3 regions of the Colwellia sp. MB3u-55 genome follow, and region 3 is predicted to be linked to each of the others. Evidence: predicted binding sites of a transcription regulator. Region 3 holds the regulator's gene; each other region holds the start of a gene.
The links. Region 3 encodes sigma-54, which starts transcription at its own class of promoters, with help from an activator protein. Its sites were predicted from a motif close to GTTGGCACGNNNNTNGNNT; they were not measured.
Positions count from the first base shown of each region.

Region 1: a site for sigma-54 is predicted at 1,527-1,545, ahead of H4J66_RS14920 (flagella assembly protein FlgT). Genes of this name have one in related genera too.
Region 2: a site for sigma-54 is predicted at 2,915-2,933, ahead of fliE (flagellar hook-basal body complex protein FliE). Genes of this name have one in related genera too.

Region 1 covers NZ_JACGUS010000119.1:37,490-48,128, reverse strand. Annotated here, with positions in the region: gene arsJ (organoarsenical effux MFS transporter ArsJ) at 1-249, shown strand, start outside; gene H4J66_RS14920 (flagella assembly protein FlgT) at 320-1,483, opposite strand; gene H4J66_RS14915 (FlgO family outer membrane protein) at 1,679-2,335, shown strand; gene H4J66_RS14910 (LPP20 family lipoprotein) at 2,372-2,842, shown strand; gene H4J66_RS14905 (TonB-dependent receptor) at 2,860-5,748, opposite strand; gene H4J66_RS14900 (FecR family protein) at 5,856-6,917, opposite strand; gene srmB (ATP-dependent RNA helicase SrmB) at 7,100-8,341, opposite strand; gene fldB (flavodoxin FldB) at 8,432-8,980, opposite strand; gene dsbC (bifunctional protein-disulfide isomerase/oxidoreductase DsbC) at 9,277-10,086, shown strand; gene recJ (single-stranded-DNA-specific exonuclease RecJ) at 10,187-10,639, shown strand, end outside.
Region 2 covers NZ_JACGUS010000122.1:180,872-191,510, forward strand. Annotated here, with positions in the region: gene fliG (flagellar motor switch protein FliG) at 1-703, opposite strand, end outside; gene fliF (flagellar basal-body MS-ring/collar protein FliF) at 696-2,393, opposite strand; gene fliE (flagellar hook-basal body complex protein FliE) at 2,475-2,840, opposite strand; gene H4J66_RS17010 (sigma-54 dependent transcriptional regulator) at 3,058-4,398, opposite strand; gene H4J66_RS17015 (PAS domain-containing sensor histidine kinase) at 4,385-5,572, opposite strand; gene H4J66_RS17020 (sigma-54 dependent transcriptional regulator) at 5,819-7,288, opposite strand; gene pseB (UDP-N-acetylglucosamine 4,6-dehydratase (inverting)) at 7,599-8,597, shown strand; gene pseC (UDP-4-amino-4,6-dideoxy-N-acetyl-beta-L-altrosamine transaminase) at 8,594-9,745, shown strand; gene H4J66_RS17035 (aldo/keto reductase) at 9,742-10,623, shown strand.
Region 3 covers NZ_JACGUS010000122.1:501,052-511,690, reverse strand. Annotated here, with positions in the region: gene rapZ (RNase adapter RapZ) at 1-88, opposite strand, end outside; gene ptsN (PTS IIA-like nitrogen regulatory protein PtsN) at 120-575, opposite strand; gene hpf (ribosome hibernation-promoting factor, HPF/YfiA family) at 621-908, opposite strand; gene H4J66_RS18490 (RNA polymerase factor sigma-54) at 932-2,440, opposite strand; gene lptB (LPS export ABC transporter ATP-binding protein) at 2,520-3,251, opposite strand; gene lptA (lipopolysaccharide transport periplasmic protein LptA) at 3,248-3,790, opposite strand; gene lptC (LPS export ABC transporter periplasmic protein LptC) at 3,771-4,337, opposite strand; gene kdsC (3-deoxy-manno-octulosonate-8-phosphatase KdsC) at 4,334-4,879, opposite strand; gene H4J66_RS18465 (KpsF/GutQ family sugar-phosphate isomerase) at 4,881-5,846, opposite strand; gene H4J66_RS18460 (calcium/sodium antiporter) at 5,890-6,873, opposite strand; gene mlaF (phospholipid ABC transporter ATP-binding protein MlaF) at 7,190-7,996, shown strand; gene mlaE (lipid asymmetry maintenance ABC transporter permease subunit MlaE) at 7,996-8,772, shown strand; gene mlaD (outer membrane lipid asymmetry maintenance protein MlaD) at 8,829-9,296, shown strand; gene H4J66_RS18440 (ABC transporter substrate-binding protein) at 9,326-9,958, shown strand; gene H4J66_RS18435 (lipid asymmetry maintenance protein MlaB) at 9,996-10,310, shown strand; gene H4J66_RS18430 (BolA family protein) at 10,323-10,580, shown strand; gene murA (UDP-N-acetylglucosamine 1-carboxyvinyltransferase) at 10,609-10,639, shown strand, end outside.

The sequences.
Region 1 (10,639 bases), on a different contig from region 3:
TTTGGGGCTGTTTTTGCTATTAATTCGGCGCTGCATAGCTATGTGATCGTTGCCATGGCGAAAGAAGATGGCGTTTCTATGGACGTTGGCTTTTATTATATGGCTAATGCCCTGGGAAGGTTATTAGGTACCGTGATGTCAGGTGTTATTTATCAATTTACTAACTTAATTACCTGTTTAATTATTTCCGCTTTGTTTGCAGGGCTTTCAGCTTTATTGATCAAACGTATTACTGTGTCAAACGAGTAAGGCGAAAAATAGTGGCAATGTTAACGTTAACAGCCTGCTGTTAACGTTAACTATCGATATAACGATGAAGCTAGTAACGGACCGCTAAATCATTTGATTGGATGTTACCCAGTAATTGCCCATCAGTAGTCATTGCCTGTGCACTTTGCTGAGACACCTGCGTTATTTTTACTGTGTAAGGGCTAACGTTAAAACCGGCATAGGTTTTTCCTGCGTCAGTAATGATATTATTTAAATGTAATAGAGAAAACTCATCACCAACTTTTACGCCATGCTTTTTGCCTAAATTAATCGTTAACGAATTACCGGCTATTTGTACTATCTTGCCTCGAGTAGGTTGACACATCATATTTTCGTCGATATCAATGATCATATCGCCTAACACTTTTTCAATAGCCATTCCGTATTGGCTTTGCCAGAATACTTCGCTATGAACATCAACTTGCTGACGTTTGCCAAATTCCCATGGGGCAGAGCTACGGTACTGCTTAGTGAAGACAGATTCACCATTACTACCGTTGTAAATATATAGGCTGACACTAAACTGACGGTTAAAAACATCTTCTTGCCAAAACTGCCAACCATTGGTTGAGCCCTGTGCAAAGCTAATGTCATTAATTTCAGAATACATGACATACTGAGTATCGCTGATATTAGCTAACGACATGGTAAGACTTTTTATTGCTTCAACTTGCAAACTGTTATTTAATCTTGAGAACTGAGACTTTTCTTTTAACAACAATCTGGTGTCTAGATAAATACCTTGGTTGTTAATTTTATAAGCAAGCTTAGCCATCAATTTATTATCAAGCGCATAAACTTTACCGATACTTGCTTGCTCTCTATGCATTAAGTTACTACGGGTAATTAATAAAGACTTTCGATAATCAGAAGAGAAGCACTGTTTACTTTGTGGGAAGATGTCAGCACGAATGGTTACGGTGACCAAATTGCCCTCATAATTTTCATCAACCAGCTCAAAAGAATTAACAGTACCGCTGGCGCGAATATTAATTTCATTTTGTGTCAATAATCCGTTAACCGTTTTTTGCACACTCGATACTGAAGCACCGGCAACCAGTAAGGCTTTTTTTAATGCGTTCTCTATGGCTAATGTTTTTGCTCGTTCGGCATTGCCCTGCATTATTACTGACTTTCCCTGAGCTTCATACCACTGGGCATCAGCAGAAAGAGTGATAAAAAATAAAAGTAGAGCTGATATAAATAAACGCATATGAAGTCCGTCAGTAAAAAGGGTTTAATATCTCCTGTCGAATATGCAGTTTCTATGCCCACTTATTTTTATGCTCTGGTAACTTTATAGATTGGCGCGATTTGTGCTTTATTTATTTTAGAAACTATTTGATGTCGTTTATCGATATTACTGCAAAACTGATTATTCGCTTTCAGAGCGATTAAGGGGAGCTCAATGAAAAAGTGGCTTATTCCATTATTTATTCCAACGTTGATGTCGTGTTCATCAATGAATATGATGAGTGATGAAGATAATTTTTATAAATCAAAGCAAGAAGTGCGAGGTGAAATTGACAGTTTCAATCTCCCTAGGCATGCGATAGCAGATGTGGTTAAAGGGCTTACTTATCAGATGCTTGAAAGTAGCTCTTTTGTAAATCCTAAAACACCTATCGCGGTAGCTTCTTTTGTCGAATTAGAAAACCTTGAGTCAACTAATTGGCTGGGTAATCAAATATCAGAGAACTTTGTTCATGAATTACAGCGCCATGGTTTAGTTGTTATTGATTTTAAAACGACGGGACATATTCGTGTTACTGCTCAAGGCGATTATGTTTTTAGTCGCGACTGGAAAGAGCTACCAGAGCGGCAGATTATTGACTATGTTGTAACCGGTACCATGATGGAACAAGAAAATGGTGTGATGATTAATGCTCGGATGATTGGAATGCAATCACGTGTTGTTGTTGCCACGGCACAATCTTTTATTCCAAGCTGGGTAATAGGTGAACAGATTAATCAAGATGAAAGTGTTCGGATAAAAGATGGATTAATTATTCGAAACAGCGTTATGTTAGCAGATGACGAACGTTCAATTAAAATTGTTAATTAGTTTTTTACATTGATGTAGGACTAACTTTTGGTATTTATGATGAAAAAAATTATTCTTAATATATTAACCGCTGGTAGTTTGGCTTTGTTACTCGTCAGTTGTTCTAGTGTTTATGACAAACACGTACAATGGCAAAGTGTTAAACCTGAAACCTTCCCAGTGTTACATGCTATTGGTCAAGCGCCGATAAGTTTGCAAAACTCCCAACATGAAACTCAGCGCATGTTGATGGCGATTAATGCCTCAAAGCTTGCCGCTTATGCCGAACTTGCAGAACAAGTTTATGGGCAAAAAATAAATGGTGAAATGACCATGTCACAACTGATAATGGGTAAAAATGAAGTGTCGGCGTCAGTTCAAGGTGTTATCCGCGCAGCTAAAGTGATTAAAAGCTATCCTGTTGGCGACAGCTATACCACAGAGTTAAGTTTAGACTTTGAAGATGTTTATAATATTTATTTAGCTTCTTCACCAAAACGTGAAATTAAAGCGGTTACTTATTATTAAGTGTTAACAGCACACCCTTAAAAATTATACTGCAGACTTGCATAAAAATAAGCGCCGTTAAAACCGAAAGGAGCTGAACGGCGTGAATATTTAAATACACCCGGGCTATCAACAATGATATTACCTTGTTGATCTTCAATCGTGCCTCCTCGAGAGTTTCCTATACGATTTTTGTCAGGCATAACATCAAATAAATTATGACTACCCACAGTGACCGCAAGATTTTTTGTCATTTGATGGCTAACGCTAATATCAGTTAATAGCTCTTCGCCATAAGTTTGTTTACCACCATCGGTTATCGTATATTTACCATAGTGATTGAATAATATATTGATGGTCCAATGCTGGTTTTTATAGAGGGTGTTTAGACTTATTTTATTGCGTGGTTGCCACTCTTCAATGATAGAAATATCTTGTTGTGAAAAAATTTCTTCAACGCTAATGGTATGCAGAGTGCTGTGATCAGGTGTAAATAACTTGGTTACCTCAGTATTGGTAAAGTTTGCCGCCAAGGTGAAGTTAATATCTCCAGCAAAAGCTTGAGTCTGCCAAGTAGCAACAATATCTGTCCCTTGAGTTGTGGTATCAGCGCCATTTAAGAAAAACTGTCCTTTGGTAGCAGACTCCTCAGTAAAAGCTTGATCGAGTAGAGGTGATATTCCCATGCCCAATTTACTACTAATGACAATACGGTTATCAATATCAATCTGATAAAAATCAACACTTATATCTATATTATCAGTAGGGCTGTAGATAAAGCCAACACTGAGGTTATCAGATTCTTCTTCTTTTAAAGAAGGCACCCCGAGTCGAGTGGTCAAAGTACTGTCATTTCTGAAGGTTTCCACTTCTTCACTCAACAGAGAGCCACTTTCGTCAACAATAAACTGTGTACTGATATTATTGAAATACATTTGCTGCATAGAAGGTGCACGAAAACCTGTGCTATAGGCACCACGTAAAATAAGTTGTTGGTGTGCTTGCCAATGCACCGCAACTTTTGTGTTGGTACTGTTACCAAATATATCATAATCATCATAGCGAATGGCCGCACTGAGCTCGATAGAGTTATTGATTTGGGTCACAGACTCCGCAAAAATTGAAACAACATCTCGGCTCTCGTTAACCGCAAGTTCAGGTGCGACTCCTGGAAAACCTTGAATACCACCGGCGGCATCTTGGTCAAACAATGCTTGATTATTGTCAGTATCATAATCCTGAAAGCTGTAGGGGTTACCTGGTATTATTTTGTATATTTCTTGGCGAAATTCTGTGCCTAACGCGAGTGAATAATTTTCATAGTCTTGGCTGAAGAGTAAATTCACTGTCTCAAGTGACAAAGATAGCCCGTAAGCAAAAGCAGACTTTGGTAATTGAGCACGTAATTCATCTGCTGTTAAGTCACTGGTTTGTGATAGATAGTTAGCGTAAGAAGCATTAAGTGAATCTTTAGTCGTATAGTCTATTTGGTTCTTGCCATAGGTATATGAAATATCAATGGCGCTGTCATTATCGAAAGCCGCTTTATAGCCAAAATTGTATGACATATCTTTTATATCTGAATCTATTTTGGGTAAATAACCTTGAGGAATAACGGCTTGCCCATCGCTTAATAATGGGTTTTCATTACTATTCGCGCTGTGACGAAAAAAAGCGGCAGATTGATTTTCTCGATGTGAATAGGTTAAAAAGCCATAAAGTTGCCCGTGATTCAGTTCAAATGTACTGTTTGCGGCAAAAGAAAGTTGTTGATACGAAGGGTCGCCAATACGAAATGTTGCTCGGTTAGCTGTTAACTCTCTTGGATCATCGGTTTGCCAATGACCATTGTCCAATTGAGTGCACTGGCCAAATTGGCAGGCACCATGTAAACCTGAGCGGTTGGTACTTTGATGGTCGACTAAACTTAATGTGGCATTGATAAAACCATCATCACCCAACGGCAAACCTTGTGTATAAGATAGCTGATAATCTTGACCATCGCCTTGCTCATAAGCACCAGCTGATGTTAATAAGGTTGTTTGTTCACTACTATCGTTTAACACAATATTAATAACACCCGCTATAGCATCCGAACCATATTGTGCGGCTGCACCATCACGTAAAATTTCAATACGTTTAATCGCTCCTACTGGAATGGCATTCATATCTGTTCCGGCTGTACCTCGCCCAACAGAGCTATTAATATGAATTAAACTCGCTTGATGACGACGCTTGCCATTTAATAAAATCAGTGTCTGATCTGGCCCTAAACCACGCAACGTTGCTGGCTGTAATACGTCACTGCCATCACTTATTGCTGAACGAGAAAAATTAAAAGAAGGTACTAGTGCCTGCAATATTTGACCAAGGTTAGTCTGGCCACTATTACGCAGAGTGTCAGCAGATATAATATCAACAGGAACAGGTAACTCTTTTACGGTTCTGCCATTAATATGACTACCTACAATAACTATTTTTTCAATGGATTTGGCTTTTTCTGTGGTATTAATTTTTTGTTTAGACTTGCTCTGTGCGGTAACGTTATTTTTCTGCTTTATCGACCATTGGCCTTTATTATTTACTTCTGCATGAAGACCCGTATTTTTAAGGAGTTTCCTCAAAGCCAAAGAAACTGAGTAATAACCCTCTATGGCATTACTGTTAAAACGTCGGGTTAAATCATAAGAAAATATAATGGTCTGATCGGCTTGCTGGGCAAGTTTAATTAATGCTTGATCAACGGATTGAGCGGCGACAGAAAAGTGCGTTATATTAGGTGCAATAGCTTGTACTTTAGCTTGAGTAGTTAAACTAAAAGATAATGGAAGAATAATAAAGAATGAACAAAAAAAATGTATCACTTTTTTTATTAAAACGGCACTAAGTGGCTGCTTTTTTCTTTCTTTAAATAAATAGTTTAGCAAGGTGTCAACTAGTGCTTTAATTGTGTTCGTTGAATACAGAAAGCTCACCTTCTATTTATAATTTTCATTCACTGTATTTATCTATAGCCTACTTGAGGCGTTGACCATTAAATTATGGCGTCAGTGGCTTTGGTGATAACTACAGTATTGTGACTTGTCTTGGTATATATTAGGTCGAAATTATAGCTAATTGAATCTAATAAAGTACCAACATCGTCTGACTTAAAATAACCGGACACTTTCATTTGGGCAAGCGCTTTATCTTTGATGGTAAATTTAACATCGGTATAGCGACTAATTTCATCAAGTGCAGTGGCCAGTGATTCACCATCAAAAATAAGTATGCCTTTTTTCCAGGAAAGTTCATGAGATAATGTGAGTGATGAAATTTTATTTGTCGGTGATTGAATTTTGTTGATTATAGTCGATTTTTCACCTGCAACTATAATGCTATTCTTTTGCGGAAATTGAACCGTGCTGGCTATTTTTTCAGTTAATGCCGGTAATGTTTCATTCGAATCAGCGATTAATACTCGCCCTTCGGTAACAATTAACTCTAACTGATTATTATCGCTTTTTTGTACATTAAAAATGGTGCCTAAAGCGGTAAATGATTGTTGCCCAGAAGTGACACTAAAGGGGCGTGATTTATCTTTTGCGACTTCAAAAGAGGCTTCGCCTTTGATCAAATTTAATTGACGATGTCCTTCACTGAAGCTAATAGTGAGTAAACTATCAGTGTTTAACTCGACATTTGAACCATCGGGTAAGGTCACTTTTTTATGCTCGCCTATTTTTGTTGAAAATTGATCGTAAATAACTTCAGATGACGTTGATTGAAAAAACGAAAATATCGGTTTATTTAAAAAAAACTCACTGGTGATGATACCAAAGAAAATAACACTGGCAGCCATTGATAATTGCATGAATAATTTTTTAGAGTGAGGAGAGTGTTTTTTTTCTAAAGGAAATAAACCATTAAACTCGGCAAGTAACTTAGAAATTTTGGTCGAAGGTGAGTACTTATGAAGGGCTAAGTGATGATTGTTTTCTTGATTAACCCAAGCAACAAAAGCTTGTCGCTCTTGTTGCGATAATCCTTGTTCAATGCGAGATAGCCAATACTTGGCCTGCACTTCTATTTCATTATTATATTGTATTTTAGCCATAATAAATATTTTGTCTTCATTCAATTCACGCAAACATCGATATATTTATTCGACCATGCCGTGCATCCTAGCGTAATAGCAAACGGTTTTTATTATCAATTAAAACTTACTTTACCTGACAAATCAATATGATAATCAGGGCTTTCAAAACTAGAAAACCCTCCTATAATTCTACTCTACCTTTATTTCTTTTTGTTTGCACGTTTTGCTTGTTTTTTCGCCTTAGCTTTTTTCTGTGATTTACTAATTTTGATTTTAGGTTTTTTCAAGGCAACTTTAGACTCTTTATATTGTGGTTTTAAGCCTTCAATATTTCGACGTGATAAACGCTCGTCCATGTAACGTTCAATCTTGGCAATGACTGGCATATCGTGTGCTTCAACTAAAGAGATAGCTGTACCTTTATTACCCGCTCTGCCTGTACGACCAATACGGTGTAAATAAATATCTGCTTTGCGTGGCATATCAAAGTTAATAACATGAGTAATGTCATCAATATCTAAACCACGAGCAGCAACATCAGTAGCAACCAACACTTTTACCATGCCTGAGCGTAATCGGTTAATGGCATGATTACGTTTGTCTTGTGGCATTTTACCTTCAAGCCAAGCACAAGGGATTTCTTCAGCGTAGAGTTTTCCTGACAAATGCTGGACCGTTTCACGTTTATTGGCAAAAACAACCGTGCGTTCAAAGCCTTCTTGTTTTAACAAGTTGATTAATAATTTAAATTTATGTTCTTTGTCATCTGCTAAGTGAAGCCATTGGTGAATTTTGGCTTTTTCTTTTCGTGATGGGTGAGACTCTAAAAATACTGGCTCGTTAAGTACTTCTTTTGAAAAACGTAAAACACCTGCACCTTCGAGGGTTGCTGAAAAAAGCATGGTTTGTTTACGCCAGCGAGCTTCACCAACAATACGGTTAATCGCATCAGAGAAACCCATATCAAGCATACGGTCAGCTTCATCAAGTACAAGAATTTCAATGTCGCGGGCTTCAAATTGTTCTGATTCAAGATATTCAAGTAGACGACCTGGCGTAGCAACTAGAATATCGGTGTTCTTAGTTAAGACATCTTTATGGCTGTCATAACTAACACCGCCAGTGATCAGGCCAGTTTTAATATCAGTTAATTCAGTTAATTGTGTACATTGCTCACTGGTTTGAATAGCAAGCTCGCGCGTTGGCGATAAAATAAGTACCCGAGGAAAACCTGGGCTTTTACGCGGATAATCTAGCAAATGTTGAGCGATAGGTAATATAAAAGCAGCTGTTTTACCTGTGCCCGTTGGCGCTGAAGCTAAAACATCTTTACCTGTCATGGCGACAGGTAAAACCAACTCTTGAATAGATGTTGGTTTTTTATAACCAGCATTTGTAATGCCGCCTAGTAGGGCTGAATCTAGGTCAAATTGCTCAAACATAAAGTATAATTTCGGTCAGGATAATATTGCCATGAATTATAAAGCGAAACAGGCTATTTAGCTAAAGCTAAAGCTATTTATTTTTAGTTTTTATTCACTTTCAATAATCTCAGCTATTTCTCTTTGAATTTGTTGGCACCACAGCGCAATACGTTCATCACTTTGTTCGTATTGATTGTCTTCATCTAATGCCAAACCGACAAATTGACTATTATCTTCGGTGAGCGCTTTAGAGGCTTCAAACTCATAACCTAGGTTGGGCCAAAAACCAATCACAAAACCATCTTGTGCGATGACTTGTTCATGCAACATGCCCAGCGCATCTTGAAACCACTCGGTATAACCAATTTGGTCACCCATGCCATAAAGCGCGATAATTTTTCCTGATAAATCTAAAGTCGCGATATCATCCCAATGGCCTTCCCAATCTTCTTGAATTTGACCATAATCCCAAGTAGAAATACCCATAATAACCAGGTCGAAATCGTCAACCTTACTTAGCGGTGTCTCTTTGATATTAAATAATTCAACGTCGAACTCTGTCTTGAACTTTGCTTTATCAGCAAAATATTGTTGAATTTTCTCCGCCGCCATTTCAGTATAACAAGTGGTAGAACCGTAAAATAAACCAATTTTCATGAGGTAGCCTTTAGCATCTTTTTTGAGCTTAGAAGTAAGATATTGACCGATTAACATTAGGGTCACTATTTTTGCGAGAGTTTAACAGATAGTTTATATCAAGGCAGTAAAATATATATATCGTTATAAAGTGACTGTTTACACTTATTAATCGAGTGATATGACTAGGTTTATTGCATTTTATTTCAATTCCCTGTAATTTTAGCGACCAAGAAACGGTCATGTTATATAGCTCAATTAATCTTGTGTAATCACTGAGATTACCGATTGTTAGTTCTACTTTTAGGAAGTCATTAATGTTTAAGAAAATTTCCCTTGCCCTTACGGCGGTTTGTATTGGTGTTGCTGGTTTAGTGTTTGCTGTAGAGCAGCCGACTGTTGTTGCAAATAGCGTCTCAGCCACCACGTCTACCATCAATAATTCTACCGAATTCGATGCGGTTCAATTAAAAGCAAAGCTTAGTTTAATGTTAGGCTTAGAAATTGATGCCGTTAAACCATCAGCTATGCCTGGTTTAGTTGAACTTATCACTAACCAAGGTTTGTTCTATGCGAGTGCCGATGGTAAATTTTTCATTCAAGGTAAACTCTATGGTTTAGGCGGCAAGGTTGTCAATTATTCAGAAGCAAGTTTAGCGCAAGTTCGACTTGACGGTATGGACAAATTTGCTGATGCGATGATTGTCTATCCAGCAAAAAATGAAAAGCATGTTGTTACCGTATTCACCGACATCACTTGTGGCTACTGCCGCAAGATGCATGAACAAATGGATGAATATAATGATAAAGGTATCACAGTACGTTATTTAGCTTACCCTCGTTCAGGTGTGAAAGACCGTTCTGGTCAATATTCTCAAGGCTTTAAAGATTTACGTTCTATTTGGTGTCACGAAAATCCAGCAGATGCGTTAACAAAAGCTAAAATGGGTTCAAGTGTTGCTCAACGTATATGTGATAAGCCCATTGAAGGTGAGTTTGATTTTGGTCGTCAAGTTGGGGTTAGTGGCACACCGGCTGTTATTTTAGAAAACGGTATGATGTTACCTGGCTATCAAGAACCCGATGCGCTTGTTGCTATAATTGAACAGATGAAAATGGCAGGATAAATTATAATCGTTTGTTAATGATCTAACCTAAATGGCAGGCCCAATAGCCTGCCATTTTGCTCTCTTAACCTCATTGAATTAATCATCAGAAACTCTCCTTATGCAAAAGCAAATAGTACGCCGTGTCAAAGTCGAAGATAACCATCTTCCCAATCATCTTCATCCACTTATTAAGCAAATATATGCCAGCCGCGGTATTGATAAGGCAATTGAACTCGAACTTAATGTCAGCCAACTCTGTGCCATTGAAAGTTTAAAAGGTATTAATCAAGGCTGTGAGGTTTTATATGAAGGCTTAGTCGCGAATAAAAACATTGCCATTATTGGGGATTTTGATGCCGATGGTGCGACCAGCACCGCATTAATGATGGAAGCTTTACGTTTGTTTGGCTGTGATAATTATCAATTCCTAGTACCTAACCGATTTATATATGGTTATGGTTTAACACCAGAAATTGTCGAAATAGCTGCTAAGCAAGGCGCAGAGCTATTAATAACCGTTGATAATGGTATTAGTTGTGTTGCCGGCGTCGCTAAAGCCAAGTCATTAGGA
Region 2 (10,639 bases), 320 kb from region 3:
GAATTGAATCCATTAGCATACCTTCAACATTGGTATCCAAATAGTTCATAATGTCAGCTGCTGCTTTCAAACCGCCCATTTTAGCGGCTTGTGCACCTGCTTGACCGGCAAACTGTTTTTCCATAATTTCATTAAGTTCTTGTAATGCTGCCGGTTGAACTTCTTCAAGGTTGGCAATACGCATCATTAAATCTAAACGCACTTTTTCGGCAAACTGGCTCATAATTTCAGCCGATTGATCAGGGTCTAAATAGGAAAGTACAATGGTTTGAATTTGAGGATGCTCGTTACGAATAATATTAGCTACTTGTTTTGAGTCCATCCATTTCAATGAATCTAAACCTTTTGCACCGCCTCCCATGACAATTTGATCAATTAAATTACCGGCTTTGTCTTCACCTAATGCTGCAGTTAATGCCTTGCGAACGAATTCTTCACTTTGGAAGCCAATGGTACTGAAGTTTTGTATTTCATGGATAAAGAGCTTATGAACAGCGGTAATTTTTTCTTGGGTGAAATCTTCCATGGCAGCCATAACCATGCCCACTTGTTGAACCTGCTTAGGCTCTAAGTGTTTTAATATTTGCGCGGCATCTTCTTCAGATAAACTTAGTAATAATATCGCAGCTTTCTCTGCACCATCTAGTTTGTCAACGTCAAACCCCTTAGGTGCAGGGGCTAACTCTTGCATTTCATCACTCATCTTCGTTCAACCAACTTTTAACCACTTGAGAGGAAAGTTCAGGCTCATTAGCAACAAGCGCTCGAACAGCTTTTAGTATATCTTCATCGCGATGTAAATCAGGTAATTGTAAACTACCATCAGGTGCAAAACCTACTGCCGCCGCATCAAAATCTGATGTTAGCATATCCATGGTTTCATCACCCAAATCAATGTGGCTATCAAGTGATTTATCACCGTAATCATCAGGTGTTTGATCAGGGTTAATAAGACGTTTAAGCATAGGTTTAACAACGGCAAGTATCAATACAATAATAACTAATGCGCCCATACCTAATTTGAAAAACTTTAATATATCCGGATTCTCATAGAAAGGAACTTTAGGAGCATCCTCAATAATTTGACGAGAAAATGGTAAGGTAACGACTTCTAATACATCACCACGTTGTAAATTAAAACCAATACTCCCTTGTAATAAGCGACGAATATTTGACATTTCTTCAACAGATCTCGGTGAATCGGTAATGACGCCTTCAGCATCAGCAGTTGCCAAGTAATCAAGTGCAACAGAAACGCTTACTCGACGAACGACACCAGCTTGCTGCTTGGTATGGCTAATGGCTTCGTCTAATTCATAATTTTTTGTTGATTCAAGGTGTTTACGACCAGGCATTGATCTTTGTTGTGCACCACCATTAGCATTTTCTGGAATATTTGAATCAAGTGGTGGTTGATTGCTTAATGCTCCTGGAATACCACCCAGTAAACCACCGATAGTGCTGTCTTCCACTTTCATTTCACTACGCAATGCTGGTAAATCTGAATTATAACGACGCTGCATTTCTTCACTTGAGGTGAAATCCATAGTCACATTAACTTGTGCGGTGTAGCTCCCTAAGCCAACGACAGGGATGAGTATGCTATCTATTTTGTTTAAATATTCATTTTCTCTTTTTTTCTCCATTTCAAATTCTTTGCGTGAGCGAGAAGAAACAGAGGTTTGTGAACCAGAATTAAGTAAACGACCATTTTGATCTGTCACTGTAACTCGGTTAGGCTCCATCCCCTGAACGGCAGAAGCAATAATATCAACAACAGAGTCAACTTCTTCTTCAGATAACATCCGCCCTTTACGCATAGTTAATACCACAGTGCCCGATGGGCTGCGGGTACGTTTAGCAAAAATATTTTCACGGGGTATCGCCAGTAAGACTTTTGCTCTAGAGATAGATTGCAGTTCTTCAATGGTGCGAGCCAATTGCTGCTCACGAGAAAACTTGAGACGTTCTGTTTCAAGGCGCTGACTGACACCAAAACCCATATCCTGCATAATAATTTCACTACCTTCTGTTGGTTCATCAGATAAACCTTCACGGGCCAGTAAAATTTTAATTTCTTGATATTGATCACTTTGTACTGAAATAGTGTTGTTTGCTTGACGATAATCCACTTGGTTAGCGTCTAGAAAGTCCATTGTTTTGATTAATTGTTCGGTAGGTTGTTTGGCAAGAAATCTATATTCGGCTTGATTGGCCCACATAATAACAAAAACAGCAATAGCTAAACATATTGCCAATGCCATAATTAAGGTGACTTGGCGTAATAAGTCGACATTACCCATAGCAGAAGCAAAGCCTGATTTTTGCTCATCAGCCATATTATCAACACCATCACTTGCCATTAGCCCGGTGCCGCCATCGCCAGCAACCATTGAATTATTATCAGCCACTTAATTTCTCCACTACCACTTGATTTTATTACGAAATACTATCTATTTTATACAAAGGTATTGTTAAACTGGCATATTCATTATTTCTTTATATGCTTCAACAAACTTATTACGTACTTGTACGGTGGCATCAAAAGCAATACCGGCTTTAGCGGAAGCAACCATGGTGTCAGCAAGCGTAACGCTACGGTCGCCCATTTCAAAAGCTATTTTCTTTGCTCCAGACTCTTTTTGAATATCATTGACATTATTCACCGCATCTTTAAGCATATCGCCAAAATTACTGGTCGACTTGTTTAGCGCTGGAATAGCGCTGTCTTCCATGCCAAGGTTATTGCCCATTTTTTCAAATGAAGCCCCCTGCAACGAAGAGTTTCCAAGCGACATACTTTGCATTTGTGCGTATAAAGAATTGGTATCGATATTCATGAGCTACTCACTTGTGTCAATTTTTTGCTACTAAGCCTATAAATAACGGTTTAAGTAACGATATAACGATGATATTGCAAGCATGGTGCCAGTATGAGAATTAAAGAATTATCGAGGCTGTGGAAGGTTTAATCAGTGGAAACTGCAGATAGCAGTAAAGCCAATATTTTAAATGAAAATATTGGCTTTATAGGAATATTACCGTTTTTAGCGATTGTTAGGCTGGTATTTGAATGCCCGAATCACGCATTCTTGCTATTTTATAGCGTAGCGTTCTTGGGCTAATGCCTAATCGTTCAGCAACATCTTTACGGCTACCTTGGCAAGCGGTGAGGGTATCAAGAATAATTTGATGCTCTTGTATTTTTAATTCATTACCAAGCATGTCTTCGCTATTATTTTCTAACGCCACATCAGTAATAATTTCACTGTCGAAATTTTCAATTAACAAGTCACCAGCATTAATAATCTGGTCGCTATGCAAAATAATGGCTCGTTGAATAACATTGTCTAATTCACGAACATTGCCTGGCCAATCGTAACTCATCAGTTTATTTCTCGCCGAAGCGGTTAGTTCTGGAATAGCCATGTTGTTCGCTAACGATGCTTGAGTAATTAAATGTTTGGCTAATGGCACAATATCATCTCTGCGTTTATTTAATGCTAACCACGTTAATGGAAAGACATTTAAACGGTAGTAGAGATCTTCACGGAAGATACCATCTTTTACAGCCACTCTTAAATCACGGTTGCTGGTTGCGATAACACGAACATCAAGCTTAATAGTTTTACGACCCCCTAAGCGTTCAACTTCTCGCTCTTGTAAGACCCGTAAAATTTTTGCTTGTAAGCCGAGATCCATTTCTGTGATCTCATCTAATAAAATGGTACCGCCCTGTGCTTGTTCAAATTTACCCGGGCACGCTTGAATGGCTCCGGTAAAGGCACCTTTTTCATAACCAAATAAAGTCGCTTCCAGCATGTTCTCTGGAATTGCAGCACAATTTATAGCAACAAAGGGCTTATCACTTCGGTTCGAGTGATAATGAACGTATTGTGCTAATACTTCCTTACCAGAACCACTGGGGCCAAGCACCATAACAGAAGCATCGGTGGTCGCGACTTTCTTTGCTAACGCCAATAGTTCAATACTTTGTGCGTCGGCAACCACAGGTTCATAGCGACTAGTCACATTCAATGGCACATATTGGTTGACCATATTGAGCAGCACTTCTGGTGCAAAAGGTTTTGCCATATAGTTACAGGCCCCATCACGCATCGCTTGAACAGCATCATGAATCGTACCGTATGCCGTCATCATCAGCACAGGTAAATTTGGCCAGTTTCTTTTAATACTATTGAGTAGTGTTAAGCCCGACATACCATCCATTTGCACGTCACTAACGACGAGATCAACACTTTGTTCTTTAAGCGTGAGTAAAGCATCTTCACCTGATTGAGCTTCAATACATTGATAACCTGATAACTTTAAAGTATCCATCAGGGCTTCACGTAATCCTGCATCATCTTCAACAACTAATATTTTACTTTGATTCATTAGTGTTCTCCCCGTTAACATTGTTTGTGTCTAGAATAGGTAAGTGAATACAAAAGTGCGCGCCCTCTCCTGGCTTACTCACTAAGCGAACGTCGCCTTGATGAGCCTTAGCAACTGACTTTACCACCGCTAAACCTAAGCCGGTTCCCTGTGCCCTTGATGTATAAAAAGGTTCAAAGATTTTATTGGCAAGCTCTTCACTAATACCTTGACCATTATCTTGTACACTAATATAAGCGTATTCATTTTGGCAGTAGGTGGTAATAGAGATCTCCGCACCCTGCTTAATAACTTGTAAACTGTTGTGAATTAAGTTTTCAATAGCACCGCTTAACGCACGTTTATTACCTAAGATTTGGCAATCATCATCACAAAGCTTAATGTTTACTTTCGCTTTGGCCTGAACAATTAATGCTTCTACGGCGTTAACTGAATGGGTAATCAATTTATTAATTGAAAGTGGTTCAACAACTTTTTGCTTGCCACTTTTTGAAAACAACAACATATCGTTAACTTGTTGTTCTAGGTCGTGCAAGCGCGCCATTAATTTGTCTTGAAAGCTACTTCGATCGTCTGAAGAAAGCTTTTTATTTTTTAAATTTGCGCCATATAACATAGCAGCAGAAAGCGGTGTGCGAATTTGATGAGCAAGCTTTGAAACCAAATGACCTAATGACGATAAACGCTGCATATGGCTAAGCTTATCTTGTAATAAACGCGTTTCGGTCAAATCAGTGATCATAATTAACTGGCCAGGTTGATCACCTAAAGCAGTAATTTCTAATTTAACTCGGCGGCCGTCTTTTAATGACACTTCATGCCAATCGTCGGCACGAGGTTTAAACGAGCGTTTAATAACATCAAACCAAGCTTGACCAAGAATCGGTTCATCGAGTAACAAACTAGCAATTTTATTGGTTTTAATAACAATACCGTTACCATCAAGCATTATCATCCCGGTCGGCATAACATCAATAATTTGCTCAAGTTGATTAGACTTTTGACGAAGTAACGATAGCTCGCCACGGTATGCTTCACTTTCTAACGTATCGCTATGGGCAAATGACTGCGGAGTAAAAGCAAACTTAGCTTTATGAAACAGATTATCGTCCACACAATGAATGGGTGTAGACAATTTAGAAGATGCTGATGAATGTGAAACTGCAACGGCCATATACTTTACTCAATTTAGAAATACCAACTGAATAAAGCATTAACTATGCCAAAGAGGTTTTTTATTAATTTACATGATGTTAGAAGCTATTTTTAGAACAATTCTTGCCGTCAAAGATTTGGCTTTACTGTCTAAAAGCATTCAATTCAGCCAAAGATAAAGACGCTAACCCTTGCGATACTTTCCAGTACAACGGCTGTTGTGATAACGGATATAACATTCAATATCTATGATTAACCTAGGATATTAGTTAATGTTTTTTTGTAAGTTATACTTACGCATTTTTTCAACTAATGTGGTTCGACGCATCCCTAATAATTCTGCCGAGCGTGCAACAACCCAATCATTTTTTTCAAGTGCTTGGTTTATCATCGACACTTCAAGGTCCGCTAAGTATTCTTTTAAATTCAAGCCATCGTTTGGCAAAACATCAACCACAGATGCTTCATCTGGTTGGTCATCAAAACTGCTGGTATCTTCTTCGTCATCATAATCAAAGCCAGAAAATAGCTCATTTATCGCATCACGTTCTTGCAACTCATCAGGGTATTCAGGTTGATACTCTTCAACATCGATATGACGATACTTTGCCGGTAATTCACTGACATTAACCACTTGCTCAGCAAACATAATGATCATACGTTCAATTAAGTTAGATAATTCTCGAACATTACCTGCCCAAGCATGTAATTTTAAAGATTCAATCGCTTGCTCAGTAAAACGAACACTTTGTCCTTGCTCTGCTTCAAAACGAGAAATAAGTTCTTTAATCAATAATGGAATATCTTCTTTTCTATCACGTAATGCCGGTGTTTCAATAGGAAAAACATTAAGACGATAGAATAAATCTTCGCGGAATGTGCCTGCGGTGATCATATCTTCTAAGTGCTGATGGGTTGCAGCAATAATACGAACATTGGTTTTAATACTCTTAGCGCCACCGACACGCTCAAAAGTACGTTCTTGCAGAACACGAAGTAGCTTCACTTGCATGGGTTGAGGCATATCACCTATTTCATCAAGAAATAACGTGCCCCCCTCGGCCATTTCAAAACGCCCTTTACGAGTAGAAATAGCGCCCGTAAAGGCACCTTTTTCATGACCAAATAATTCACTTTCCAATAATTCACCGGGTATAGCGCCACAGTTAACCGGAACAAAAGGCCCCTTAGCGCGGTCAGATAAATTATGAATATTACGTGCGACAACTTCTTTACCCGTACCTGACTCACCTAAAACCAAGACACTGGCTTGCGTACAAGCAACTTGTTCAATTAAAAAGCGCACTTGTAACATAGGTTCACTGGCGCCCACCAAAGAGCGGAATAACAAATTAGGGCCGTTGTGGTTTCGCTTTGAGGGTAATTGGTTATGGTATTGATGACAGTGGTGTACTTGCTCAGTAAGCTGAGCATAATTTAAAGGCACCGCTAAACTGCCTAAAACATTAACAGCACCACTTAATAAAGTAGCGTCGAGTACATCATGAAGGATAAAAGGTGTTTCAGGGTGTTTTTTAACAAAACCGACCAGTAAATCACTGACCTTGCCACACAAAACCACCGTAAGAATATTATCAGTTTCTTTAAAATACTGCTCAATATCATCTTCAGGACACACATGAAAATGTTCACCGACAAATGATAATACGGTCGCTATTTGATCGCGTCTGGCAATGTCGTTATCAACGACAAGTACATGTTTTTGACCCTGCATATATCTAAAAAAACCATATTTTTGTTATCTATAATTTTATTCTAGCGAGATATTCTAAACAAGCAACAAAAGATTGACGCTAATTGGTCATTAATTTGACAAAAAATAAGAGATATATAATTTAATAATAAAAATAGTAATGAAACTAGCGAAAAACCATAAGAATCAATAAAAAATAATTGATACGCTATTGTGTCTTATTGTAACTAGGCACATAATTTGCTTATTAAAATATATATTATTAGCAAGTCATTCGTTTACCGTGGCTATTAAAAATAAGCTAGAATTTGTGGGGATAAATATGACAACTATGTTTGATAATAAGAGTATTCTTATTACTGGCGGTACAGGTTCGTTTGGCAAGCTTTATGTTAAGACATTACTTGAACGATATAACCCTAAAAAAATCATAATCTATTCAAGAGATGAGTTGAAGCAGTCTGAAATGCAACAAGTTTTCAATCAACCTTGTATGCGTTACTTTATTGGCGATGTAAGAGATGGGAACCGCTTAAGAAGAGCAATGAAAGGGGTTGACTTAGTCATTCATGCAGCTGCATTAAAACAAGTTCCTGCCGCTGAATATAACCCCATGGAATGTATTAAAACAAATATTAATGGTGCTGAAAATGTCATTGAAGCGGCTCTTGATAATGATGTAGAAAGGGTTATTGCTCTATCCACCGACAAAGCCGCGAATCCGATAAGTCTTTATGGTGCAACGAAATTAGCTTCTGATAAGTTATTCGTTGCAGCGAATAACATGAGTGGCGGTCACAAAACATTATTTTCAGTAGTACGTTACGGTAATGTTGTTGGTTCTCGTGGCTCAGTGGTTCCCTTTTTTCAAAAGCTTGTTAACGAAAAAGCCCCCATCACGGTTACCCATGAAGAAATGACTCGTTTTTGGATCACTCTGCAACAAGGTGTAGACTTTGTTTTGAAGAACTTTGAACGCATGCTCGGTGGCGAAGTTTTCGTTCCTAAAATCCCTTCAATGCGAGTGATGGATTTAGCAAAGGCGATGGCGCCTAGATCAACTATCGATATTATTGGCATTCGTCCCGGTGAAAAGTTACATGAAATAATGTGTCCTGCCGACGATTGTTACCATACTTATGAATATGATGACCACTTTGTTATTGCTCCAAGTATCAGCTTTTCAAGTAGAAGTAATGACTTTACACACAATGCCTTAAATGAAACGGGGGCAGTTGTTGAACCTGGGTTTGAATATAATTCAAAAAATAACAAGCACTTCTTAACCGAAAAAGAACTTATCAGTTTTAATCATATGGCTGAAGAATGATCCCTTACGGTAAACAAAAAATCAGCCAAGAAGACATCGATAGCGTTATTAGTGTTCTTTCTTCTGACTTTTTAACTCAGGGCCCTCAGGTCCCTTTATTTGAAAAAAAGCTAGCCAATTATTGTCAGACTGACTTTGCCTGTGCGGTAAATAGCGCAACGTCTGCATTGCATATAGCTTGCCTTGCATTAGAGGTTCAAGCTAATGATATAGTTTGGACTTCGCCGATTTCCTTTGTAGCTTCGGCTAATTGTGCGCTTTATTGCGGAGCATCTATTGATTTTGTCGATATAGATATTACTACCGGAAATATTTGTGTATTGGCTTTAAGAGCAAAGCTAGAGCAAGCTAAAATTACCCATACACTTCCGAAAGTAATTATCCCTGTGCACTTGGCTGGACAGTCATGTTTGATGCAAGAAATTAAAACATTGAGCCAACAATATAATTTTGCCATTATTGAAGATGCTTCACATGCAATTGGTGCGTATTATCAAAATAAAGCCGTTGGAAATTGCCAGTATTCTGACATTAGTATTTTTAGTTTTCATCCAGTAAAAATTATTACCAGTGCAGAAGGAGGCATGGCATTAACCAATAACCCAGAATTAATTGAAAAGTTACGTTTATACCGGAGCCACGGTGTTACTGCTGATCCACAGCAATTTAAAGGTGAAAGCCACGGTCCTTGGTATTACCAACAAATAGCTCTCGGCTATAACTACCGAATGACAGAGCTGCAAGCTGCGCTTGGTGTTAGTCAATTAACTCAATTAGATGTTTTTGTTAAACAACGAAACACCTTGGCACATGTATATGACCAAGCTTTCGCTCAAACCGACCTAACACCATTAACACCAACCGCAGATAACTATTCCGCTTATCATTTATATATAGTTTTACTTCCACAAGCTGATACAAAACAACACCATAAAATGATCACACGATTAAGAGCCGCAAAAATTTTTGCTCATGTTCATTACATTCCTATTCATACTCAGCCTTATTATCAAGAGTTAGGTTTTAACTGGGGGGATTTCCCTATCGCTGAAGATTATTACCATCGTGCTATATCGCTCCCCTTATACCCAGAACTAACGCGTGAAGATCAACAATATGTTATTGATACTGTAATAAATTTATTATGAAACTCGCCTTAGGTACAGTTCAATTCGGTATCGATTACGGTATAAGTAACCGACAAGGGAAAGTAGTCCTCCACGAAGTAGAAAACATCTTATCTTTGGCGAGAGCTCATGGTATTACCACCCTAGACACGGCGGCCGCTTATGGTGATAGTGAGCAAGCTATTGGTACATTAAATGCTAGTAGCGGCTTTTCCATTGTTACGAAAATTCCCACTTTAGCAAAGGTCACGTCGACCATAAGTGATTTGCTAGAAATCAGTTTAGCCCATCTTAAAACTAAGCAAGTACAAGCTTTGATGTTTCACAGCGCTAAGGATTTATTAGGAGCAAAGGGTGAACATTATTATCAGCAAGCGAGCATATTAAAACAGCAAGGAAAAATTAATCAGCTTGGCGTGTCTGTGTATAACCCTAAACAATTGGATAAACTGATGCAAAAATTTGATCTTGATATCGTTCAAGTGCCATTAAACTGCATGGACCAACGCTTTACTAACACTGAACTTCGCCAACAATTACAAACAAAAAAGATTGAAGTACATGTTCGCTCTGTTTTTTTACAAGGCTTGTTACTGATGCCATTACCTGAACTTGCCCCTTACTTTCAGCCATTCCACCCTCAGTTAAATAGTTTTCATGCTTTATGTAAACAATTAAATTGCCAGGCGTTAACGTTAGCTTTATCAATTATTCATCAAAATCCATTTATTAATAAGGCAGTCATAGGTTGTTGTTCAACACAACAACTTGAACAAATTATTGAGCATTATTATTTAGCAAAGAAACTCAGTAAAACGCACAAAAATGCCATTGCACAACTATCCTGTAGCAACGAAGCATTAATTAATCCGAGCAACTGGTCGATACAATATAAGTAACTATTTATCCATAAAA
Region 3 (10,639 bases):
CGACACAGTAGTAGCCTAAATCTTCGAGTACACGTAAGGCGACACTTTTACCTGACCCTGAGCGACCACTGACTATCAAGAGTTTCATTTGAGTTTTCCTGGGTTATTATTAGATTTTATTAACGTTGAGCATGCTTTATTATAGTAAAAAGCTCTTGCGAATCTTTGCATTTTCTTATTTGCTTTGCGAATTGTTTAGTACTAAATATTTGCGCAATACTTTGTAAGGTATCTAAATGTTGTTGGCAGTTTTCTTCGGGTACAAATAACGCAATAATAATATCGACAGCACGGTTGTCTATCGCATCAAATTCAACGGCTTGTTCACTGGTCAGCAATACAGCAATAACTTGTGACGTGTTAGTTAATCGACCATGAGGAATCGCAATGCCATTTCCTATACCGGTAGATCCAACTTTTTCACGCGCCATTAAGCTTTCGAATAATTGATGAGTATCAATATTGTCGAATTTTTTTGCCGCAGTTGTGCTAATTATTTCAAGGAGTTTTTTTTTGCTTGTACCCTTAATTGCACACAGGGTGCAATCAAGGGTAAGGATATCTTGCAACTTCATTATACTACTTAGATTCTTTGGTGAGTGAACAGGCGATAAACAGCATTAATGCTGATTCGTTTTACCTTTGTACTTTAATATTTGCCGGTCAAGCTTAACAACAAGACTATCAATAGAGGCATACATGTCAGCATTTTCAGCTTTTGCATGTAAATCAGAGCCACTAACGTGAACAGTCGCTTCAGCAATTTGATTTGATTTTTCAACGGTGAGAACAACATGTACATTATTGATATGATCAAAATGTCGGCTTAATTTTGTCATCTTAGTCGTGACGTTTTCTCGTAAAGCTTCGGTAATGTCAACATGGTGGCCAGAAAGATTAATTTGCATAAGCTTAATTCCTCATCTTTTCGTTAAAGTAAACTTTTTCGTTGGTTAGAAGGTGGAATAGAAAGTGACTCTCGATATTTTGCTATGGTACGTCGAGCTACATTTATCCCTTGGTCGGCTAATAAATCAGCCATTTTACTATCACTAAGTGGTTTTGCTGGGATTTCGGCAGCAACAAATTTTTTGATTAGTGCACGAATAGCTGTTGATGAGCATTCGCCACCGCTTTCGGTGCCAACATGGCTTGAGAAGAAAAACTTCAGTTCGAAAATTCCACGTGGCGTATGCATGTACTTTTGTGTTGTCACTCGTGAAATGGTTGATTCATGCATATCGACAGCTTCGGCAATATCATTTAAAACCATTGGACGCATGGCTTCATTACCATGTTCAAAAAAGCCAATTTGACGTTGCACAATACAGTTTGACACTTTTAATAAAGTATCATTACGGCTTTCTAAGCTTTTAATAAACCATTTAGCTTCTTGTAAATTTGAGCGAATAAATTGTGTGTCCGCTGTCGACTTCATCGAACGTGACATCGAAGCATATTGCTGATTCACCGAAAGTTTTGGCGCAGTATCAGGGTTTAATTCGACCACCCAACGGCCATTTTTCTTTTCAACAGACACATCAGGAATAACGTACTGGTCGTCACTCTTCATCACACTATCGCCGGGTCTAGGGTCAAGTGATTGAATAAGACGTACCACTTCGCGCAGTTGGTCTTCTTTCAGTCGAGTTTTACGCATTAATGTACGATAGTCTCGGCTACCCAGCAGATTAATATGGTCACGCAAAACTAACTTACTTTCTGCTAGCCAAGGTGTAGCTGGGTCAAATTGATTAAGTTGAATGATTAAACATTCTGAAATTGAACGAGCAGCGACGCCGACAGGATCAAAGAGGTTAATACGTTTTAGTACCACCTCTATTTCATCAAGCTCTACTCCTTCAATGGCAACACTCTCTAAAATGTCTTCACTAGATACCGTTAAGTAACCGGCGTCATCAACCGCATCAATAATTGCTGTCGCTATAGTGCGGTCTGTTTCGGTAAAAGGGCTTAATTCCATTTGCCAGCGCAAATGATCTTGAATAGAGTCTTGGGTCTCGCCTTGGTAAGTATAATCTTCTGAAGAGGGGCCTGAACTTGAACTTGCTGCACCAGCTGTGTAGTTATCATCCCAAGTGGTATCCATGTTTAATTCTTCAGGGATATCGTTTTTGTCCATGGCTTCAGTAGTGGTGATTTCATCAATGGTAGGCGTAGCGTCTTCGCTACCATCAGAAGCTGGGGCTTCTTTAACATCACCAGTACCGGCAGTGTGAGCTTCTTCAAGGTTGTCAGTACTTTTATCTTCGGGATTATTTGAAGACTCATCCATTTCTAATAATGGATTGCTTTCTAAGGCTTCTTGAATTTCTTGTTGAAGCTCTAACGTAGACAGTTGCAGCAATTTGATTGCTTGCTGCAATTGTGGCGTCATGGTTAATTGTTGTCCTATGCGGAGTTGTAGAGTAGGGCGCATTTAGGTCATTAACTTCCTATTATTTTTAATGGGATATTTTCGTTTTTTTCATACGAAGATATTATTCACTTACTGACTACTATAGCGTGAATTGTTCACCAAGGTATACATCTCTTACATGTTGATTTGCAAGAATTTGATCTGCAGTACCTTCTGCAATAAGTTCACCATGACTAACAATATACGCATGTTCACATACATCGAGAGTTTCACGTACATTGTGATCAGTGACCAACACACCAATGCCACGTTCTTTTAAGTGTAGAATAATTTTTTTAATATCACCTACTGAAATTGGGTCAACACCAGCAAAAGGTTCATCTAATAAAATAAATTTTGGTTCAGCAGCTAAAGCGCGGGCAATTTCTACTCGGCGGCGTTCACCACCCGATAAGCTCATGCCTAAATTATCTTTGATATGACCTATGTTGAATTCTTCAACAAGATGTTCTAATTTTTCTTCACGTTCAGCATCTGATAATTCTTTTCGTGTTTGTAAAATAGCCATAATATTATCGTAAACACTGAGTTTTCGAAAAATAGAGGCTTCTTGTGGTAAATATCCGATGCCTTTTCTAGCACGCTCATGCATAGGCGCTAACGTCAGGTTTTCGTCATTTAAAATAATATCGCCACTATCACTTTCAACCAAACCAACGATCATATAAAAAGAAGTTGTTTTTCCGGCACCATTTGGGCCCAGTAAACCGACTATTTGTCCTGCTGAAACTTGCATACTGACATTTTTAACCACTTTTCTGCCTTTATAGGCTTTGGCAAGGCCTTTTGCCATTAGGGTGCTAGTGCTCATAAATTAATTTTTTCCTGAGTTTTCGCGTCTGTGGTTGTCGCTTTAATTTTTTCTTTTGGCTGAAAAATCGTTTTAGTGCGTTCGTTAGATTTACTTTCAGCATTAACATACTGAGTGGCAATATTGTAAGTAATTCTACTGCCACTAACTTCACTGCCTTCTTGCTGTAATAGCGCATTTCCTGAAATGATCACTAAATTATTTGCAGGCTCATATCTTATTTCGTCGGCTTGTAAGCTAAGTGGAGTGCCATCGGCTAAGGTTTGTTTAAAGGTTGCTGGCTTCCCTTTAGCGATGTAGGTTTTTTCTTCACTGCCTGATTGAGTCAGCACTTGTACTAAATCAGCACGTATAACTAATGAACCTTGAGTGATCACCACGTTATCAATATAGCTGAATATTTTATTTTTAAGATCAACGGCTTGTCTTGAAGCGTTAATTTCAATCTTTTGTTTTATATCAAATTTTTCAGCGAAAGCTGACGAAAATAGCGGAGTTGATAACAATAAGCACAGTAGGCTATTTTTTAACAATTTCATAAATTGATTTCACATGTTTAGTTAGTGTCATTTGGTTGGTGTTTAAGTCGACAATTAAACCTTTACCATCGATGGTAAATCCTTTACCGATAATTTTAATTTCTTGTTCTGAACTTATGATGTTAGTTTTTAGATCAAGTTCAAAGTATTTTCCTTGAACTTCTTGTAATAAGCTATCGGGATCTGTTGCTAACAGGCGGACATGCTTTTCTAATTTCACCCGGTTGTTATTGTATAATATGCCTTCATTGGCAGATATTTTCCATGCGGGCGCATCATTTTTTGGATGAAGTGTGTATTGAGGAAACTCAAAGTTGGTAATACTTAACTCAGGGTAATGTTCCATACGATGGGCATCAACAACATAAGCTAAACTTCCTTGATGTTTATAAACATTACTGTGTAAATTTTCGGCAATAAAATCAGGGGTCAGCGTCTTATCAATCGCTTGTAATTGTGGTGCTGAGGAATTTCTCCATTCAATTATACCGTAAACGCCTCCCGCAATTAGAAAAAACAACAAAGTTAAACTATAAAGTCGATTCATATACTCGCACCCGAAGCATTTGCTAAGGTGTTTTGGCTAAGCATGATTAAATCGCATATTTCTCGAACAGCACCAAAACCGCCATGGTTAAAAGTGGTGTAATTTGCGATAGATAAAATACTTGGGTGGGCATCTTGAACAGCAATACCCAAGCCTACGGCTTTGATACACTCATAATCAGGCATATCATCACCAATATAAGCAATTTCCTCGAGGGATAACTTTAATTGCTTAGCCATCGTTTTCAAGGCGGGTAATTTATTTTCTTCACCTTGCACTATATATTTAACATTTAAGGCTGACATACGTGTTGCGACAATATTTGATGTTCTCCCGGTGATCACCGCTACATCGACACCGCTGGCGCCTAATGCTTTTATGCCGTAGCCATCTTTAGTGTGAAAAGCTTTTAATTCTTCACCATCGTTACCCAAATAAATACGGCCATCAGAAAAAACGCCATCAATATCACATATCAGTAGCTTTATTGTTTTCATGGTATTGAATGCTGTGTCAGTAATTTCGCCATAGAGTGTTTGCATATTAGATAAGACCTGATTTTAGTAAGTCGTGCATATTCATTGCGCCAATAGGTATATTATTGTCATTAACAATAATTAAACCATTAATTTTTTTGTCTTCCATGATCTTTAAGCCTTCGGCGGCTAGCATATCTTGATGAGCCACAGTGGGATTTTTTGTCATCACTGATGCAATAGTATCGAGATGTATATCAATACGTTCATCAAGAATACGACGTAAATCTCCGTCAGTGAATAAGCCTTGTAATTGACCACTCTCGTCGACTACCGCCGTCATCCCCAAACCTTTTAACGATACTTCAACCAACGCATCCTTAATTTTAGCATTAGCATTTACAGTTGGTAAGCGCTCACCACTATGCATTATATCGCTAAGACGTAGTAATAGGCGTTTTCCTAAACTACCACCGGGATGAGAGAGTGCGAAGTCGTCAGCGGTAAAGCCGCGAGCATTTAATAAGGCAACAGCGAGTGCATCACCCATTACTAGGGTTGCTGTGGTACTTGATGTTGGCGCTAATCCTAGTGGACAAGCCTCTTGTGAAACAGCAACACAGACATGGGTATCGCCTAGTTTTGCTAAGGTTGAGGCTGGATTCCCCGTCATCGCAATAAGTTTAGCGCCAATACGTTTTATGACTGGCACTATTGCTAACACTTCACTGGTTTCGCCCGAGTGCGAAATAGTTAACACGACGTCATCACCGGTAATCATACCTAAATCACCGTGACTTGCTTCACCAGGGTGAACAAAAAAAGAAGGTGTACCGGTGCTCGCCAGCGTTGCAGCAATCTTGCCACCGATATGGCCTGACTTGCCCATGCCAGCAATAATAACCCTACCTTTACAGTTAAACATTAACTGACAGGCATATTCAAAGTTCTCATCAATGTACTGGGCTAACTCTGCAATAGCCTGTTGTTCTATGTGAATAACGTCTAACGCTAGCTGTTTAAAATCGTTCATTATTAGCCCGTTTTTATTTTGTAAATTGCTATTATAGTGTTTGTTATTGCTTTATTTGACTAAAAAGTAGCGCTTGATAAGCGATAAAAGCGCCTATTAATAACAAACCTTTTAAGCGGCCAATGCAAAACTTTCCGGCACGACGAGTAAAACACAGTATAAATAATAATACGGTAACGCCAAGCATGTAAGGAGCGTCACGTGCTGCGGCATCTGAATCTACTTCGCCCGGTGCAATTAAGCCAGCGAGCGAGAGTACGGCTAAAATATTAAAGATATTAGAGCCAATAATACTCCCTAGCGCTAAATCATCTTCTTTCTTGATAATACTCATAATACTTGCCGCAAGTTCTGGCAAGCTTGTGCCAACGGCAATAACGGTCAAACCAATCACTAAGTCACTGATGCCAAATGCTTTAGCAATAAAAACGGATGAATCGACCAGGTAGCTAGCACTCATAGGTAAGAAAATAATACCAACGACTAGCCAAAGTAAAGATTTAGGTTTGCTAACCGCGTCTGGCACTTCTTGTTCTGCTTCAATGATCAATGGATCATCAATTGGCCGAGTTTTAGAGGCTCTTATGGTGATAAAAAGTAACGCAAATATATAAACAAAAAAGCCGATCATCAGTGATAAGCCTTCGTTAAAGCCAAAGTAATCGTCAGAAAGCATCCAATAGGCTAGGGCGGTAACAATTAAAATTAATGGAATTTCTCGTCTTACCGTTGATGAGGAAACGTTTAAAGGTTGAAATAATGCTGTTATACCGAGTACCAAAGCAATGTTAGTAATGTTTGAACCGATTGCGTTACCGATAGCTGTATTATTGTTACCGTCTAAAGATGCTGTCGCTGCAATCATCATTTCTGGAGCAGATGAACCCATGGCAACAATAGTTAAACCAATAATCATCGGTGAGATACCAAAATTTCTTGCTAATGATGAGGCACCAAAAACAAATTTATCAGCACTCCATACCAGAGTAACAAGTGAAACAAGTAAAATTAGAATCTGTAATAACATTAAGGGCTCCTATATTAAGAGCGTAAATTGTCGCTGGTTGCGAAGCAAAAACAAAGAGAAATAATCAGATCTTGGTAAAAAAGTGCCCAAAAGGCGGTTTTTTTACATGCCATTGTTAAAAAATAGCCAAAGTAAAAATTTCGTTAAAGCAAAAATATATCTTCTGAGAGTAAAATCTTACACTTTATTACGTTTTTACACGCTTTCTTACGATTTTTATTTACATTTTTAACGCAATTTTAATGACGTTTTTTGATTGCTCAGGTAAAATTCACCTGACTTTAATAATAACAACCAGTGACGTTATATAAATCTTATGCCTGAAAACTTGGTCGATATCCAGAACCTTACGTTTAAACGTGATGAACGAGTGATCTATGATGATATTAGTCTGTCGATCCCTAAAGGAAAAGTTACCGCGATAATGGGGCCAAGTGGTATTGGTAAAACCACCTTATTACGTTTAATTGGCGGTCAACTCAGACCCAATTCAGGTAAAATACTTTTTGATGGACAAAATATTCCAACATTATCACGCAGTGCACTTTATGAAGCGCGTAAACGTATGAGCATGTTGTTTCAAAGTGGCGCGTTATTTACCGATATGAGTGTTTACGACAATATTGCTTTTCCGATGCGCGAACACAGTACCTTGTCAGAATCGTTAATTGAAAAAATGGTATTAATGAAACTTGAGGTCGTTGGTTTACGCGGTGCACGAAATTTAGCACCTGGCGAACTTTCTGGTGGCATGGCACGAAGAGTTGCCCTTGCCCGCGCTATCGCCTTAGACCCTGAACTTATTTTGTATGATGAGCCTTTTGCGGGACAAGACCCTATTTCAATGGGTGTTATTGTTCGTTTAATAAAAGATTTAAATGAAGCATTAGGTTTAACCTCAGTTGTGGTCTCACATGACGTTACAGAAGTAATGAGTATTGCCGATTACATTTATATTATTGCTGAAAAGAAAATTATTGGTCATGGCACACCGTCAGAGATAAGTAAGCAAACATCACCACTGGTGCAACAATTTATTCAAGGTGAGGCTGATGGTCCCGTACCATTTCATTTTCCTAGCGCCCCTTATCAATATGAATTAATGGGTAAGGAGCCTAAATAATGAATAGTTTACAAAGTTTAGGGCATAACATTATTGCCACGATTACGGGATTAGGGCGAGCAATAGTTTTATTACTTTCTGCATTGCTTCATGTGCCGAATGTACGTAAAGGCTTCCCTCTATTGGTGCAGCAGTTATATTCTGTTGGCGTACTTTCACTGATGATAGTGGTGGTATCCGGTTTATTTATTGGCATGGTTATCTCGCTACAGGGCTATACTATTTTAGTGGGCTATGGTGCTGAAGGCAGCTTAGGACCTATGGTCGCACTCTCTTTACTCCGTGAATTAGGCCCTGTGGTTGCGGCATTATTATTTGCAGGACGTGCAGGTTCTGCATTAACCGCCGAAATTGGTTTAATGAAAGCAACAGAACAATTATCAAGTTTAGAGATGATGGCAATTGATCCGTTACGTCGTGTGATTGCGCCAAGATTCTGGGCAGGGTTTATTAGTTTACCTTTGCTAGCCGCTATTTTTTCTGCCGTAGGAATATTAGGTGGTCATCTTGTTGGTGTTGAATGGTTAGGCGTAGACAGTGGCACATTCTGGTCAGTGATGCAGGCTCAAGTTGATTTTCAAAAAGATATTCTTAATGGGGTGATAAAATCGGTTGTTTTTGCTTTTGTTGTCACTTGGATAGCTGTTTATAAAGGTTACGATTGTGTACCAACATCAGAAGGTATTAGTCGAGCGACAACTTCAACAGTTGTACAATCATCATTATTGGTTTTAGGGTTAGATTTTGTATTAACAGCATTAATGTTTGCGAGTTAATGTTTGCTGTTAGTTAATTATTTATAATAATTTTTATTTTAGGTTTGGTGGAAGACATGGTGTCGAAAAAAATTGAGTTAATGGTAGGTTTATTTGCAGCAATAGGTATTGCTGCGTTGCTTATGCTTGCGCTGAAAGTTGCTGATAGCGGTATTTCCGGTAATAGTGAGACATATCAACTTTATGCTAAGTTTGATAACATTGGCGGTCTAAAAGTTCGTTCAGCGATAAAAGTGGGTGGTGTTGTTGTCGGTCGTGTTAGTCATATTACCATCGACGCAAAAGATTATACGCCGGTAGTCACTTTAGATATTTATACACAGTATATTAATTTTTCAGAAGCAACGTCGGTCTCTATTTTAACCGCAGGTTTGCTGGGTGAGCAATATGTTGGCTTACGACCTGGTTTTGTTGATGAATCGGTAGGCACGCTAGTTCCAGGTGACTTCATTGAAGATACTAAACCAGCATTAGTACTAGAAGAATTAATAGGACAATTTTTATTTAGTCAAGGAAGTGACTAGCTGGTTTACCAATGGAGAGTAGAAATATAATGAAAAAATTATTTACAGTAATAATCGCTTTAGCATTAATGGTGAGTATTAGTGCAACAGCAAAAGCGGTTGATAGTAAAAATCCGTACGCGATGATCGAAACGGTAGCGAAAGTAACGTTTAAACGTTTTTCTGACGAACAACCAGAGATTCGTAAGAACCCTGAAATATTGAAAGATATCGTTCGTGAAGAGTTGATGCCTTACATTAATTACCGATATGCAGCATTGAAAGTTATCGGTTTTAAAAACTTTGAACAAACAACTTCGCAAAGCAGAGCTGATTTTGTTGATGTTTTTAGAGAGTATTTAGTTACCTCATATGCACAAGTCTTTACTTTGTATAAGCAACAAGAAGTTGAATTTGAACCAGAAAGAGACTTTGATGACGCTAAGGTTGTTGCTGTTAGAACCTCGGTTTTAGACCCAGGTAGACCCCCTATTGATATTTCATTTCGTGTCAGAAGAAATACTACAACCAATGAATGGAAAGCTTACGATATGGTCGCCGAAGGTGTTAGTTTACTTGATAGTAAAGAAGTAGAACTTAGCGGCTTAATACGTCAAAAAGGTTTGCCATACGTTACTGAAATGTTAAAAGAAAAAAGCGATCAAAAAATCGTTTTTAAGTAGCGTTAATAGGCTATTTCTGTGATGATTAGGAATTGAAGTGAAGAAAATTAGTTTTATTGAAAAAGATTCCAGAGTTGTTTTTAGTGGTGAATTAACCTTATTAACTATTGATAATTCATTTGAAAAAAAATCAAAAGCTTTGATTAAATCAGGGGTATTAATCTTTGATTTGTCGAATGTTTCAAAAGTCGACACGGCTTGTTTAGCTTGGTTACTTGCCATGCTAGAATTAAGTAATAAGACTGACTGCCAATTAACTTTTGATAATTTACCAAAAGATTTAATTAAATTAGCTCAGTTAAGTTGTGTTGATATGTTCTTACCAAAAACTGATAGTACCCTTAATCAGTAACCGGAGATAAATGTGGAAGTTTCAGATATAGAAAAATTACTTAATGATGCCCTAGAACTTGATGAGTTACATGTTGCATTTGATGGATCACAATGCAAAGTGATTGCGGTTGCAGACTTTCTTGGTGAATTAAGCCGTGTAAAGAAGCAACAAGCAATATATGCACCTTTAGCAGAGACTATTAAAGCGGGTGCAATTCATGCGGTATCGATTAAAACTTTCACAACGTCAGTGTGGCAACGTGAAAAAATGTTTAATCTTCCGCTTTAAATTTTCATAACCAAATAAGAATATTCTATTGGATGCATTTAAAATAACAGGTGGTACGG